Linked DNA regions of Thermobifida alba. The protein of the gene in region 2 interacts with the protein of the main gene of each other region in a pairwise test. Links are inferred from orthologs where the notes say so. Each region holds a gene or a part of one and is shown on either strand. Other genes may lie near its edges.

The links.
Region 1: the proteins of FOF52_RS17450 (region 2) and def interact in binary tests that used the Escherichia coli proteins (3 or more experiments, as listed by UniProt). The link is inferred for Thermobifida alba from one-to-one orthologs.

The regions. Positions count from the first base shown.
Region 1 is NZ_CP051627.1:1,837,762-1,845,477, forward strand. What follows is about bases 1,722-4,506. They hold def (peptide deformylase), read right to left. Parts: upstream 3,555-4,506; coding sequence 2,889-3,554; downstream 1,722-2,888. Other genes in these bases: FOF52_RS08110 (glucuronyl esterase domain-containing protein), read left to right, coding at 1,722-1,783; FOF52_RS08115 (hypothetical protein), read right to left, coding at 1,897-2,418; FOF52_RS08120 (VOC family protein), read right to left, coding at 2,448-2,837; FOF52_RS08130 (HAD-IIB family hydrolase), read right to left, coding at 3,726-4,506. Also shown: more of FOF52_RS08110, read left to right, coding at 170-1,721; more of FOF52_RS08130, read right to left, coding at 4,507-5,498; FOF52_RS08135 (multidrug effflux MFS transporter), read left to right, coding at 5,947-7,266; FOF52_RS08140 (glucosyl-3-phosphoglycerate synthase), read left to right, coding at 7,486-7,716. UniProt on the Escherichia coli protein: Removes the formyl group from the N-terminal Met of newly synthesized proteins. Requires at least a dipeptide for an efficient rate of reaction. N-terminal L-methionine is a prerequisite for activity but the enzyme has broad specificity at other positions.
Region 2 is NZ_CP051627.1:3,922,885-3,930,815, forward strand. Bases 1,494-4,493 are described here. They hold FOF52_RS17450 (aspartate-semialdehyde dehydrogenase), read right to left. Parts: upstream 3,525-4,493; coding sequence 2,463-3,524; downstream 1,494-2,462. Other genes in these bases: FOF52_RS17445 (hypothetical protein), read right to left, coding at 1,739-1,966; FOF52_RS17455 (aspartate kinase), read right to left, coding at 3,521-4,493. Outside these bases: FOF52_RS17430 (hypothetical protein), read right to left, coding at 127-354; FOF52_RS17435 (hypothetical protein), read right to left, coding at 671-898; FOF52_RS17440 (hypothetical protein), read right to left, coding at 1,209-1,439; more of FOF52_RS17455, read right to left, coding at 4,494-4,792; recombination mediator RecR, read right to left, coding at 5,016-5,615; FOF52_RS17465 (YbaB/EbfC family nucleoid-associated protein), read right to left, coding at 5,706-6,038; FOF52_RS17470 (hypothetical protein), read left to right, coding at 6,248-6,613; FOF52_RS17475 (glycoside hydrolase family 15 protein), read left to right, coding at 6,610-7,931.

The DNA.
Region 1 (7,716 bases), 2.1 Mb from region 2 along the record:
CCTCCTCAGCAGGAGTGCGCCCGTTCCATCTCCGTCACCGCGCTCGCGGCGGCACCCCGCCGGGCCGGACCGGTGCCTCTCCCCCGCCTGGCGGACACCGACTGCTCCACGTCCCGACAGCGTCCACCAGGGGACCGCTCCCGTCGAGAGTGCCCCTTCTGGAGGTCCCATGCGCTTCCCCCGACACCGGCCCCGGGTATGGGCGGCCACAGCCTTCGTGGCCGTCGCGAGCCTGGTCGCCGCCACCTTCACCCCGCAGGCGGGCACCGCTCTCGCCGCCGAGGACAACGGCACCCACTGCCAGGTGTCCCTCCCGGGTTCCTTCGCCGCCCACTCCCTGCTCCCCGACCCCTTCACGAAACTGGACGGCACGCGCATCACCAGCAAGAGCGAATGGGAGTGCCGTCGGGCGGAGATCAGGGAACTGGCGGAGCGGTACGTCTACGGCGAGAAACCCGGCAAACCCGACAGTGTGACCGGGACGGTCACGTCCTCCCGTATCACCGTGCAGGTGAGCCATCAGGGCAGGAGCACCAGCTTCTCGGCGACGGTGGACCTGCCGAGCGGTTCCGGTCCCTTCCCGGCCGTCGTCGTCCTGGGCGGCCTGGGCGCGGACACGGCCGCCATCAAGGCCGCTGGCGCCGCCGTCATCAACTACGACCCCTACGCGGTCGGCAACGAGAACACGTCACGCAACAGCAAGCAGGGCGCGTTCTACGACATCTACGGTTCCTCCAGCAGTACGGGACTGCTGGCTGCCTGGGGCTGGGGGGTGAGCCGGATCATCGACGTCATCGAGCAGTCGGGCGGCTCCATCCTCCGCGCGGACGCGACCGGCGTCACGGGATGCTCGCGGTTCGGCAAGGGCGCCTTCGTGGCCGGAGCGTTCGACCAGCGCATCGCGCTGACCATGCCGATCGAGTCGGGCACCGGCGGCGCCTCCGCCTTCCGCGCGGTCGCCCAGGAGTCCGGTGCCCAGCCGCTGAGCAGCGCCTACTCCGAGCAGCCGTGGCTGGGTGACGCGTTCGGCTCCTACACCGGCAACCCGAACGCGCTTCCGGTGGACACCCACCAGATCATCGGCATGATCGCGCCGCGGGGCCTGCTCATCATGGAGAACCCCCACATCGACTGGCTGGGCGCCCGCTCCGGAAGTGTGGCGGCCCTGGCCGGCGCCGAGATCTACGAGGCGCTGGGCGCGCAGAGCAACATCACCTACTGGTCCGACGTCCAGGACGGCACCCACTGCGCGAACCGGTCCGAGTGGCGGGCTCCCCTGCAGCAGAGCATCCAGGCGTTCCTGCTGGGCAACGGCAGCGCCCCCGGCCAGATGAGGATCGCTCCCGGCAAGTCCGGCAACCTGTCCCAGTGGAGGAACTGGCAGACCCCGACCCTGGCCGACGGCCCCGGTGATCCCGGCGGCCCGGGAGACCCGGGAGATCCCGGCGGCCCGGGCGGTCCGGGCAACCCCGGTGCCCCGGGGGGAGCCTGCATCGCCGACTACCGGACGGTCAACAGCTGGGACGGCGGTTTCCAGGGCGAGGTGACCGTCCGCAACAACAGCACCGGCACGCTCAACGGCTGGACCGTCACCATGACCCTGGCCCCCGGCCAGTCCATCAGCAACCTCTGGAACGGACAGAACACCGGAACCAGCGGGTCCGTCACGGTACGCAACACCCCGTGGAACGGCACCATCGCGGCCAACGGATCCCTCACCTTCGGCTTCGTCGCCACCGGTGGTTCCTCTGCGCCCAGCGCCATCACCTGCAGCAGTCCCTGATGTCCACCGGTCGGCCCCGGCACCCCGTCGCCCGCCGGGGCCGGCCCCGCTTCCGTCCCCGCTCCGGCAGGGACGACGCGCAGCGGCCACGGAGGGGGCGGCCGCTGCCGTACTCAGTCCCTGCCGAGCAGGGGCCGCAGGTCATCCGGGTCGGTGATCCGACGCAGGGCGGTGAGTTCGGCGGGCTCGGCGGGGGCGAACAGGCGCACCATCCAGTCGGTGTCCAGCACCGCGGCGGCGACCCAGGAGTGCGCGGTGCGCAGCACGGTGAACGGACGCGCGGTCCCGTCGACGGTGAGCCAACGGTCCGACCAGGCGGCGTCGGGGGCGGGTGCGGGCGCGGTCCAGTCGGCCGCGCCGACGGTGCAGCGCTGCATGACGTCGCGTTCGGTGCAGAACGCGCGCAGCCACCGCTCCTGCGGCGGGGTGTCGGCCTCCCAGCTGCGGACGGTGATCTCCAGGTCGAGGTGGGCGTCGGCCGAACGCCACCCGAAGTCCACCACCACCTTGTCGGGCAGCGCGCGCCCGGGCGGCACCGTGGCGGAACTGACCCGGCCGCGCTCGGTCCGGCCGACCGGCGCGAGCACGGGAACGGCGGCGACCAGCGTGGCCGCGGGAACGGGTGTGCCATTCATCCTGTGCAGCTTAGCGCTGTCACAGGCGTTCAGGGCCGGTAGCGCAGCGGGTGGTCCTCGGGGACCTCGACCACGCAGATCCGCAGTCCGTCGGGGTCGGCGATCCATATCTCGACCAGACCCCACGGCTCGCGGCGGGGTTCACGCAGGATGGTGACGCCGCGTTCGGCGAGTTCGGCGTGCGCGGCGGCCGCGTCGGGCACCTGCAGCCACAACTGGACGGCTTCGGGGTCGGGGGGACGTTCGCAGCCCCCCGACAGTTCCAGGAAGCCGCCTCCCAGGAAGAACACCGTGCCGCGCTGCTCGTACGGTCCGAACTCGCGGTAGATCGCCAGCCCCAGCACGTCCCGGTAGAAGGCACGGCTGCGCTCCAGGTCGGTGGGACGCAGCAGGACACGGCTGCTGAGGACGTTGAGCATGCCCCGATGCTACGGGCCGCCGGCTCCTGCGGCCGGATGGGACACGGGACGCTACTCGAAACGCATGGTTTCGGCGTTCTCCGCGCGGCGGGCGAAGACCTGGTCCTTCATGTCGTTCATGGTCTTGAGGACCTTCTTGCGTTCCCGTTTGGACAGCCGGTCGATGTAGAGGCGGCCCAGGGTGTGGTCGGTCTCGTGCTGCAGGCAGCGCGCGAAGTAGCCGCTGCCTTCGACGGTCACCGGGGTGCCGTCCCGGTCGAAGCCGGTCACCCGGGCGTAGGGGGCGCGGGGCAGTTCGGCGTGCGGGCCGGGGACCGACAGGCAGCCCTCGTTCTCCACGACCAGGCCCTCCTCCTCCACGCCCCAGGTCTCCAGTACGGGATTGATGATGTGGCCCACGTGGCGCACCCCGTCGTCGTCGGGGCAGTCGTAGACGAACAGCCGCAGGTCCACGCCCACCTGGTTGGCGGCCAGGCCCACTCCCTCGGCGACGTACATGGTGCGGAACATGTCGTCGACGAGCGCACGCAGTTCGGGGGTGCCGAACTCGGTGGCCTCGGCGTTGCGCCGGTGGAGGACGTCCTCTCCGACGACGGTGACCCGCAGCGTCCTGCCGCGGGCGGCTTCGGGCGCCCACTGGGGATAGGAGTCCACGGGCTGGCCCTGGACCCGTACCCGGGTGTCGACGGGGGTTTCGGACACGTGCTGCTCAGACATCGCTTGACTCGTCTTTCCAGATGAATCGGGCGGCCGTGCCGGCTTCCGGACGGGTGGTCGGCCGCGCCGAGGGCTCCGTGACCGGAACGGCTCCTGCACGGTACCAGCGGACCGCGCTTCCGGTGTTCCCGACGATAACGGACGTCTGAGCGTGGGTTTCACGGGCGCGGGTCACGGCGTGCGGGTCTCGCGTCCCCGGTCGGGGTCGTAGCTGGTGGGTTCGGCGGGCAGGGTGTAGTGCTCGTCGACCAGTCGCGCGATCGCGCGGCGGCTGTCGGCGGGTGTGAGATCCGCGTCCTGTTCCACCTGCCGTACCGACTCGGCGAGTTCGTCGTCGCGCACCGAGTCGTGCAGCCACCGCGAGTAGTCGTGGCGGCGCAGGTGGTGGGTCCAGGTGTCGTCGTCCACCCCCTCGGCCAGTTCCACGAACGCGTGCAGGTTGCGGGCGCGCAGCCGCAGTCTCTCCTGCGGTCCGACGAAGTAGAAGCTCTTGTCGGGTGACAGCGTGCCCGCGGCGTACTTGCGGCGGTGCCGGGTGCGGTGCGCCTCGCCGGGGGCGAGTCTGACCCGGTGCGCCTCGGCTCGGTCGACCCGCCACACGGCGGTGTCGGAGACGATCGACTCCCGCTGTTCCTCGGGGGCGGCGGGGGCCGCGGCCAGCCGCGGCGGGGGGCGGCCGGTGGCCGAGGCGAACGCGCCGAGGGTGTCCTCGGGCCGGTCGCCGACCGCGACGACGGTGTTGACGAGTTCCAACGCCAGCGGGCTGAGTGTTTCGGGGTGCACGGTGACGAGCATCAGGCCGCCGATGTCGGCGGGGACGCGCAGGGGCAGCTGCGCCAGTTCCACGGGCATCAGGTGGTGGGCTTCGTCGACCACCAGCCAGGCGGGGTGGCCCAGTTCGGCGTGTAGTCCCACCAGGCGGGGCAGCAGGCCGGCGAAGAAGGCGGGCCGGTCGCGCAGCGGGACGGCGAGCATGGTGACGGCGACGTTGGTGTCGGGGTCGCGCAGCGCGGCCAGCACCTCGTCGATCGACGGGGCGCGGGTGGCGTCGCCGAACGCGGTCACTCCCTCGAAGTCGGCGTAGTCGCCTTCGGGGTCGATCACGCAGTACTGGTAGCCGCTCTCCCCGAGCCGCTCCAGCAGTGCGGTCGCGGCGGTGGACTTGCCGCTGCCGGAGGGGCCCGCCACTGCCACGGCCGTGCCGTACGGTGCGATGGCCGAAGGGGTGCTGCCCGCGGTGCCGAAGTGCAGGTCGTGGCGGGTGACGGACACGTCGGCCAGGTCGTCGGCGAGGATCCGGTCGGCCAGTTCGGCCACTCCCCGGCCGTTGGGGCGCTCCAGGGCGAGGTCGCTGGTCTTCTTGACCGACTCCAGGGCGTTGGCGACGGCGACCGCGCACTCGCAGGTGTGCAGCATGGCGTGGTCGTTCTCGGCGTCGCCGACGGCGACCGCGGAGTGGGGGGAGCGTTCCAGCCGGTGTAGTGCGGCGGCCAGCCCCGACGCTTTGTTGACTCCCGGGGGGAGCACCATGACGGCGCCCTTGTTGTAGATGACCTGGAGTTCCAGGCCCAGTTCGCGGATGCTGTCCAGGACCGTGCGGTCGTGGGGTCGGCGGGTGGCCACGATCACCTCGCCTGCCGCGAGCGGGTCGACGCCGTGGGAGCGCAGCCGGGCCGTGAACTCGGCGGGGGGCTTCTCGGCGAGCCGCCAGTGCTCGCGCTGCCGCGGGTCGTAGAGCACGCCGCCGTTCTCGGCGACCACTAGGTCGAACAGGTCGACGTGGCCGAACACGCCGAGCAGGTCGTCGAGGCGGCGTCCGGTGACCATGACCAGGCGGCGTCCCGAGCGGGACAGCCGTTCCAGTGCGTGCACGGTCGCGTCGTCGACTCTGCCTCCGGTGGCGAGTGTCTCGTCGTAGTCGCAGGCCAGCACGTGGTACCGCATTCCCACCTCCACCGGATCGAGATCCTGTGGGGCTTCTGTCCGGATTCGCGGCGGCCATGCTTCGCGGAGCGGTTCGGGCGTGTTTTCCCCGTTCCGGTTGCCGCCAATCCTCTGCGGGCCGATGGTGGCGGCTCTCACAGGTCCCGGCTCTCCCTGCTGTTCTGCGGGTTCGGGACGGTGCCTCAGGTCACACCCGTGAACCGGATTTCGCCGGATTATTCACGCCTCGCGGGTTTGTTGTCAGGCGCGTATCCCGAAGGTCGTGGTCCGACCTCGTCGGGGACCTGGTTCCGCAGCGGAACCGCCTCCGTGTGGGGGACACGGCGGAGGGGACGCCCACGAGCGTCCCGAGCGCGACCCCAGCGGACTCTCCCGCGCCTTTCTCTGTGGCGCACCCTCCCTTGTTCCCTTGCTTCCACGTCCTTTCGACGCGTCTCGGAGTATGCAGTTGTCTTTGACCACTCTGCGTCCCCGCATGTCCGCCGCCTCCGCCGCGCTTCGGTCGTCCGTCGTCCGGCAGCCGACAGCCGGCACCGCGCCCCGGGGCCGTTCCCGGCAGGCCGCGGCCCTTCTGGTCTTCGTGCTGAGCCTGCTGACCGCCACCAGTTCGCTGGCCACCGACCTGTACCTGCCGGCTTTCCCCGAGATCTCCGCTGACCTGGGGGCCACCGAGGCCCAGGTGCAGCTGACCCTGACCGCGATCATGGTGGGGCTGGCCGTGGGCCAGCTGGTGCTCGGCCCGCTCAGCGACCGCTGGGGGCGGCGTGTGCCGCTGCTGGTGGGCGCGGGCGTGTTCACTCTTTCCTCGCTGGCCAGTGCCGTGGTGCCCACGGTGGAGGCGCTGAGCGTGCTGCGGCTGCTGCAGGGTCTGTCCGGTGCGGCGGGCGCGGTGATCTCCCGCGCGGTGGTGCGCGACGTCTTCGACGGTGAGGACGGCGCCCGGTTCTTCTCCCGGCTGTCTCTGCTGACCGGTCTGGCTCCGATGCTCGCCCCGATGCTGGGCGGTCAGCTGCTGCTGTTCGGTTCGTGGCGGATGCTGTTCGGCGTGCTGGGCCTGGTGGGCCTGGTGGGCCTGGCGCTGGTGTACTTCGCGCTGCCCGAGACCCTGCCCCGGCGTGACGCCGGGCGTGCCGGGCGGCGCGGTTCGGTCCTGGGTGTCCTGCTGCGGCTGCACCTCGACCCGCGTTTCATGGGTCCGACCCTGGTGATGTCGTTGAGCTTCGCGATGACCTTCACCTACATCTCCGCGTTCTCCTTCGTCTCCGAAAGCGAGTTCGGTGCCACCCCGCAGCAGTTCAGCCTGATCTTCGGGATCAACTCGCTGGGCATGGTGCTGGGCAACCAGGCCAACACCATGCTGATCGGTCGGATGGACGGCCCCCGTCGGCTGCTGGCGGGTCTGCTGGGTGCCCTGGCCGCGGTCGCGGTCCTGGTCTACCTGGCCGTCTCCGGTCAGGCGGGGCTGGTCTCGGTGACCGCCGCGCTGTTCGTGATGATGTTCTTCACCGGTCTGATCTCACCCAACGCCACGACCCTGGCCATCGCCAGCCAGCCCTCCTCGGTGGCCGGAACCGGTTCTGCGCTGCTGGGCGCGTTGCAGTTCGCGATCGGCGGGGGTCTGGCCGCGACCAGCGGCATGGGTGAGGGCGGTGAGGCGAGCCTGCTGTCGATGTCCGTGGTGATGCTGCTGACCGCCGCCGCTGCCGGAGTGGTCTTCGTCGGCTGGGCGTTCCTCGCCCGTCGTGTTCCGGCGCCGCGTACCGCCTGAGTCCGCGTCACCGCGCCGCCGCCCGTCCGGGAGTCCCCGAGGTTCCCGGGCGGGCGTCGCCGTCTCCGCACAACGGGGCGTACCGCAATCAACCAGCATCGAGATGTTCATAGCGGGCAATCCTGGTTAGGGATAGGGCGCATGCCACCGGGGCTTCCACGCCCCCGTCCGGGGTCTTCCGGGCGGTCCGACTCCCGCCGCAACCGTGAGGAGTTGCCCATGATGCCAACCCGCACCCGCCAGTGGCTGGCGAACCGGATGAGTTCGCATCTGGACTGGCCCGCCTCCCGCGTCCGGGCTCTCAAGGGGGACACCACGATCAGCGTCGTCCTGCCGGCCAAGGACGAGCAGGAGACGGTGGGGTCGATCGTCACGACCATCCGGGAGTCCCTCGTGGAGGGGGTGCCGCTCGTCGACGAGGTCGTCGTCATCGACTCGCGTTCCACCGAC
Region 2 (7,931 bases):
GGAAACGCCGCTGGCCCACGCCGCCAAGCGGCGTGGGTCGAGTGCCGGGGCCGCCTCCCGGGCAGGTGCCGTGGGAGGCGGCCGGTGGAGTGGGGTTACCGATCCGTACGGACCGGTGGCGCGCTCCTAGTTGTTGACGTCGTTGACGTTGAGGTTGCCGGCGCAGGCTGCGGAGTTGAGCAGGTTCAGGTTGAGGCCCAGGCCCAGGAGCAGGCCGGCACCGGTGGCCTCCTGCGCCGAGATGCACTGCGCGGCCTCGGTGGCGGTGACCTCGGTGTAGTCACCGGCCAGGGCGGCCGAGGCCCCGGCGCCGACCAGGCCCGCGGTCATCGCGCCCACGGCAGCCAGCTTCATGATTCGCCGCATTTGAGACATACCTTTCAATGACGGTAGCGACAGCCGGAAAGGCCGTCGTTCCAACGGTCGCGTCGATCCGATCGCTCGGTCGCGCATTGCAACAATGCCCCACCGTCGGCGCCCCTGAATGAAGCAACGCGCGTCATGCCATTCCTTTACTTCCGTTGGCAGTTTCATTACTGTCCATTCTGTGGAGGAATGGCCGAGAAGTGGGGGGAATGGGAAACGGAAACCGCCCCCCGCGGAGCGTGCGGGGAGCGGCCGCTCGGAAGACAGCAGAGAAACGTCTCCGAAGCAGAACTGGGATCCGGTCCTAGTCGTTGATGTCGTTGATGTTGACGCTGCCGGTGCAGGCCCCGGAGTTGAGGGCGTTGACGTTCGCGCCCAGGCCGATCAGCAGGCTCAGTCCCTGAGCGGACTCGCCGGCGATGCACTGGGCGGCCTCGGTGGCGGTGATCTCGGTGTAGTCACCGGCCAGGGCGGCCGAGGCCCCGGCGCCGACCAGGCCCGCGGTCATCGCGCCCACGGCAGCCAGCTTCATGATTCGCCGCATTTGAGACATACCTTTCGATGACGGTAGTGACAGCCGGAAAAAGCTGTCGAATCCACTTTTCACGCTGGTCGAGAGGGATTCCCGGACCGCGCACGACAACAATGCCACGAGAATCTTCCCGAGCGCTGCAAGAACTCGTTCCTTGTCATTTCTTTGCGTCGGAGGGCAATGTTGTTACCGCCGGTGTCTGCCGATCGGACGGCGGAGAACACGAGGCCGCCTCCCGCGGGGTTTCCGTGGGAGGCGGCTGTTCCGCTGTGCGGCAGGAAACGTCTCCGAGCCAGAACCGGGTTCGGTCCTAGTCGTTGATGTCGTTGACGTTGACGCTGCCGGAGCAGGCTGCGGAGTTGAGCAGGTTCGCGTTCAGACCCGCACCCACGAGCAGACCGGCGCCGAGGGCCTCCTGGGCCTCGATGCACTGGGCGACCTTGGTGGCGGTGATCTCGGTGTAGTCGCCGCTGGCCAGGGCGGCCGAGGCCCCGGCGCCGACCAGGCCGGCGGTCATCGCACCCACGGCAGCCAGCTTCATGATTCGCCGCATTTGAGACATACCTTTCTCTGATGTCGTCGGTGGCTGGAGAAGAAGCCACCCATCGTCAGCGCGTTCTTCAGAACGTCTCTCTGAACCGCGCACCACAAACAATGCCCCACCCGTCTGCCGGACAGGACCGGAAATCCTGTGTCCTGGACTCTCTTTGCGCCTGTTGGCCTTCTGGTTACCGAGGGGATTCGGGGGAAAAACGAGGCCGCCTCCCGCGGGGTTTCCGTGGGAGGCGGCTGTTCCGCTGTGCGGCAGGAAACGTCTCCGAGCCAGAACCGGGTTCGGTCCTAGTCGTTGATGTCGTTGACGTTGACGCTGCCGGAGCAGGCTGCGGAGTTGAGCAGGTTCAGGTTGAGGCCCAGGCCCAGGAGCAGGCCGACGCCAGTGGCCTCCTGCGTCGAGATGCACTGGGCGACCTCGGTGGCGGTGACCTCGGTGTAGTCGCCGGCCAGGGCGGTCGAGGCCCCGGCGCCGACCAGGCCGGCGGTCATCGCGCCCACGGCAGCCAGCTTCATGATTCGCCGCATTTGAGACATACCTTTCGTCAAAGATCGCCGACGATACGGATCTCGTCGACCAATCCACTTCGGATGCCGAATGTCACCCAGAAGGGCGATGCCCATTGAGCGGCTCCGCAGAAACCTCTCCTCGTCTTTTCTTGCCATCCTTTTACTGTTCTTGCGGAGGCGGTTCCGATGGCTTCTCCTCTGGAAGGAGGGCTGTGGTTCCCCCGAATTCCCGGGAGAGCCGGAGAAAGGTTCCGTGGGAACGCGAAGCGGAACAGAAATTCTCTTTCCGAAAAAAGGGGTCCCGGACCGGGGCCGGGGAGCGGGAGGCGACGACCACCGGCCGACCCGAGACACCCGACCGGACACGGCCGGGCCGGGAACAGAAAACGGGGAGGGCGGAGCCCACCCGACACCGGCGAACCGGACACGTTCACCGGGTCGGCCAGGCGACCAACCCTCCCCGACCGCAGACGCGGAAACAGGCCCCCGCTGGGACTCCGAACTAACCGGCGGTGAACTCCGCCGCAAGCAGTTCGGCGATCTGCGCGGTGTTCAGCGCCGCACCCTTACGCAGGTTGTCCCCGCACAGGAACAGGTCCAGCGACCGCGGGTCGTCGATCGAACGACGGATGCGCCCCACCCAGGTCGGGTCGGTGCCGACCACGTCGGCCGGGGTCGGGAACTCCCCCTTGGCCGGATCGTCCTGCACGACCACCCCGGGAGAGGAGGCCAGCAGCCGACGGGCCTCGTCGGCGTCCACCTCGGTGGCGAAGGTCGCGTGGATCGCGAGCGAGTGAGTGGTGACCACCGGCACGCGCACACAGGTCACCGCCACCCGAAGATCCGGAAGACCGAGGATCTTGCGGGACTCGTTGCGGACCTTCAGCTCCTCCGACGACCAGCCGTCGTCCTTGAGCGACCCGGCCCACGGCACCACGTTCATGGCCAGCGGGGCGGGGAACGGCCCCAGCTCGCCGACCGCGGCCCGCACGTCGCCCGCCCTGGAGCCCAGAGTGCGGTCCGTGGAGACCTTCGCGATCTGGTCGTGCAGGGTGTCGACCCCCTCCTGGCCCGCACCGGAGGCGGCCTGGTAGGAGCTGACCACCAGGTCGGTGAGCCCGTAGGCCCGGTGCAGCGCGCCGATCGCCACGATCATCGACAGCGTGGTGCAGTTCGGGTTGCTGATGATGCCGCGCGGCCGGTTCCGGACCTGTTCGCCGTTGACCTCGGGTACCACCAGCGGCACGTCGTCGTCCAACCGGAACGCGCCGGAGTTGTCGACGGCGACCGCGCCCCGCGCCACCGCGACCGGAGCCCACTCCTTCGACACCTCGTCGGGGACGTCGAACATCGCCACGTCCACCCCGTCGAAGACCTCCGGAGCCAGTGCCTGGACCTCGACCTCCTCACCGCGCACGGTGAGCCGCTTGCCCGCGGAACGGGCCGACGCCACCAGGCGGATCTCCCCCCACACGTTCTCGCGGGTGGAGAGGATGTCCAGCATGACAGTGCCCACGGCGCCGGTAGCCCCGACGACGGCGAGAGTGGGAAGACGGTTGCTCATCGGCCGGTACCTCCGTAAACGACGGCCTCTACCTGATCGGCGTCCAACTGGAACTCACTGTGCGCGGCGGCCACCGCGGCGTCCACGTCGTCCTGCTCCACCACGATCGAGATGCGGATCTCGGAGGTGGAGATCATGTCGATGTTGATGCCCTGCCGGGCCACGGCGTCGAAGAACCGGGCGGTGACCCCCGGGTAGGAGCGCATGCCCGCACCGATCAGCGACACCTTGCCGATCCGGTCGTTGTACAGCAGCGACTCGAAACCGACCTTGTCCTGGATCTTCTTCAGCGCGGCCAACGCGCTCTGCCCCGAGTCGGAAGGAAGGGTGAAGGAGATGTCGGTGCGCGAGGTGGACGCCGCGGACACGTTCTGCACGATCATGTCGACGTTGATCTCGGCATCGGCCAGGGCCTTGAAGATCGCCGCCGCCTCCCCGACGCGGTCGGGCACGCCCACGACCGTGATCTTGGCCTCGCTCCGGTCATGCGCCACGCCGGAGATGATCGGTTGTTCCATGCCTTCGGTTTCCTCAACTTCCGAGACGACCCAGGTACCGGGCTTCTGATTGAAAGACGAGCGCACGTGCAGCGGGATGCCGTACCGTCGGGCGTACTCCACGCAGCGCAGGTGCAGGATCTTGGCGCCGGAGGCCGCCATCTCCAGCATCTCTTCGTAGGAGATCTTGGGGATGCGCCGGGCGGAGGGGACGATACGCGGATCAGCGGTGAACACGCCGTCCACGTCGGTGTAGATCTCGCACACGTCGGCGTTGAGCGCGGCGGCGAGCGCGACGGCCGTGGTGTCCGAACCTCCGCGCCCCAGGGTGGTGATGTCCTTGCTGTCCTGCGACACCCCCTGGAAGCCGGCGACGATGCAGATCGCGCCCTCGGCGAGCGCGTCCTTGATCCGGCCCGGGGTGACGTCGATGATCTTCGCGTTGCCGTGCAGGGACGTGGTGATGACACCCGCCTGCGAACCGGTGAAGGAACGGGCCTCGTAGCCCAGGTTCCCGATGGCCATCGCGACGAGCGCCATCGAGATCCGCTCCCCGGCGGTCAGCAGCATGTCCAGTTCCCGCCCCGGGGGAAGCGGACTCACCTGCTCCGCGAGGTCGAGAAGTTCGTCGGTGGTGTCGCCCATGGCGGAGACCACGACGACCACGTCGTATCCGGCCTTCTTCTGAGCGACGATCCGTTGGGCCACTCGCTTGACGGCCTCCGCGTCAGCCACGGACGATCCGCCGTACTTCTGCACGATCAAAGCCACGGTCGGCGCTCCTGAGGAATCGGGTTCACAATAATCGACCAGCCAGTCTAGTGATCGGGTTGTTCGCGGCTCCCAGCACTCCGACAGGGGCCAAGGCAGGGAGGTACCCGCGAAGGGGACAGGGATATCCACAAAGCCGCGGACAGCGACCACCCGGACACGGCTCTCGCCCGGCCGGGTGATCCGCCACGGCCGCTGGGGCGAGGGGGCTGAGGTCCGACTCTCAGAAGTCGAGGGCGCGGCGGCCCTCGAAGGCCCGACCCAGGGTGACCTCGTCAGCGTATTCGAGGTCGCCTCCCACGGGCAGGCCACTGGCGAGCCGGGTGACCTTCAGCCCCAAGGGTTTGAGCAGGCGTGCCAGGTAGGTGGCGGTCGCCTCTCCCTCCAGGTTCGGATCGGTGGCCAGGATCACCTCGGTGACCCGACCGTCCGAGAGGCGCGCCATCAGTTCTTTGACACGCAGGTCGTCGGGGCCGACACCCTCGATGGGGCTGATCGCACCGCCCAGCACGTGGTAGCGGCCGCGGAACTCCCGCGTCCGCTCGATGGCCACGACGTCCTTGGGCTCCTCGACGACGCAGACGACCGCGTCGTCGCGGCGCGGGTCGCGGCAGATCCGGCACTGGGTCTCCTCGGCGACGTTGCCGCACACGGAACAGAACCGGACCCGCTCCTTGACCGCGACAAGCGCGTTGACCAGGCGCTTGACGTCGGCGGTCTCCGCCGAGAGCAGGTGGAAGGCGATACGTTGCGCGCTTTTCGGACCGACGCCAGGCAGCCGCCCGAGTTCGTCGATCAGATTCTGAACCGCGCCTTCGTACATGTCCCGCCTACTCGTGGAGTGCTTGCTACCACCGTAGTGGAGTCACCCGACCGGTGGGGACCCCACCCTCGCCAGAACCGGTCGTCCCGCTCAGAAACCGGGAAGTCCCGGGATGCCGCCGCCCAGCCCCTGCGCGAGCGGTCCCATCTTCTGCTGCTGGATCTCCTCCACCATGCGCTCGGCGTCGCGGATGGCCGCGAGCACCAGGTCGGCGATGGTCTGCGCGGTGTCGGACACGTCGTCGGGGTCGACCGCCTTCGGGTCGATGGAGATGTCCTCGACCTGTCCGCGTCCGTTCATGGTGACACTGACCAGGCCGCCGCCGGAGGAACCCGTCACCCTGGTTTCGTCCAACTCCTGCTGGGCCGCCATGAGCTGCTGCTGCATCTGCTGCGCCTGCTGCAGGATCGCCTGCATGTCCATTCCGCCGCCGGGATTCACTGTTTCCCTCCTTGGTCCGGGGTTGTCCGTGCCTGCGAGCCTAGCCGTTCCACCGGTCCACAACTCCGCCTCCGACGGGCCCCGCCACGGGTTTACGGGCCGGTGGCGGGGATAGCCGAAACATCCGACCCGCGCAACGGTCACGGACGTCGACACACCCGAAAGGGCCTCGAAGCAGACGGGAAGCACCCATGACGACGTACGGTTCTCCCTCCTCCCACGAGCAGCTTCCCCCCGAAGCCCCGGCGGGCAAGGCGTGCACGGCACGGGAGGCCGGACTCGTCGAGGACGTGCGCTCCGGCCACTGCGCGCCATGGAGTATCCACCGGGACCGTCCGGTCCGGGCGGCCCCGGAGCCGGGACGCCGCGCCCGCTCCGTGACCGTGGTCCGGTCCGCCGTCCCGGAACGCGTGTCTTCCGGACAGCCCCGGACGGTGCTGCGCCACGGACAGGCCCACCACAGTTCCGACAGGGCGGCGGTCCGCCACGTCAGCGGAGAGCAGTACTTCCCCACCGGCCTGTTCGACAGACACGTGCCATCGGAGTGGCGGCCATGAACACGACGGAATTTCCACCGATCAGTGAGTATGCGATGCTGTCCGACTGCCGCACCGCCGCACTCGTCGCCCCGGACGGTGCGGTGGAGTGGCTGTGCGCGCCCCGCTTCGACAGCCCCAGCGTCTTCGCTCGGCTGCTGGACCGGCGCAGCGGCGGGGCCTGGGAGTTGACGGTGCCCGACGCCACCCCGGTCGAACGGGGCTATGTCGGAGAGACGCTGGTGCTCCGCACCCGCTGGCGGGCCCCGCAGGGGAGTGCGGTGGGCCACGACTTCCTGGCGGTCCTCCCCCGCGGCCCCGAGGGCGTCGTGTCCGCCGGAATCCTGGTCCGCCTGGTCCACTGTGAACAGGGCACGGTTCGGGTCCGCTCCCGGGTCCTGGCCCGTCCCGACTACGGTGCCCGCGACCCCCGCTGGGAGGCGCGGGACGGCGTACTCGTCGAGGACGGCAGCGGCATCCTGCTGTCCGGCCACGGCGGAGCCGTCCCCGGCCGGGAAGGGGGCGTCGTGACGGAGACCGTTCTGCACGCCGGCGAGTCGCTGGCGCTCGGCCTCGACTACACGGGGGACACGCTGCGCCGGGTCGACGCCGCGAGCGCGCACCACCTGCTCGACCGCTCGGTGCGGGCCTGGCGGACCTGGTCGTCCACCACCGACTACGACGGGGTGGCGGCCGACTGGGTGCGGCACAGCACCGTCGTCCTGCGGGGCCTCATGTTCGAGGAGAGCGGCGGCCTCGTCACGGCCCCCACCACATCGCTGCCGGAGCGGTGGGGAGGGCGGCGCAACTGGGACTACCGCTACGTGTGGAACCGCGACTCCGCCCTGGTGGTGCTCACGCTGCTGGGCATGGGCCACCACCAGGAAGCCGGCCGCTACCTGCGTTTCCTGCTGGACTACTGCATCAGAAAGGAGAGCCGGGTACCGCCGACGGCCCGGATCGACCAGGGCCCGGTCCCCGACGAGATCGTGCTGGAGCACCTGGGCGGCTACCGCGGCCTCCGCCCGGTGCGCATCCACAACAACGCCTACAGGCAGCACCAGCTCGACGTCTACGGGCACATCCTCGACGTGGCGTTCGACTACCACGAGGTCACCGGACGGCTCTGCGCGGCCGACCTCGACGAGCTGCGCACGGTGGTGGAGGCGGCACGCCGACTGTGGCGCCAGCCCGACTCCGGGATGTGGGAGGTCCGCAGCGGCCAACGGCACTGGACCGTCTCGAAACTGTACGCGTGGGTGTGCTTCGACCGCGCGGTCCGCCTCTTCGAACGGACCGGGGGCGTCTCCGCCGACACGTTGGACGCGTGGCGCGCCGA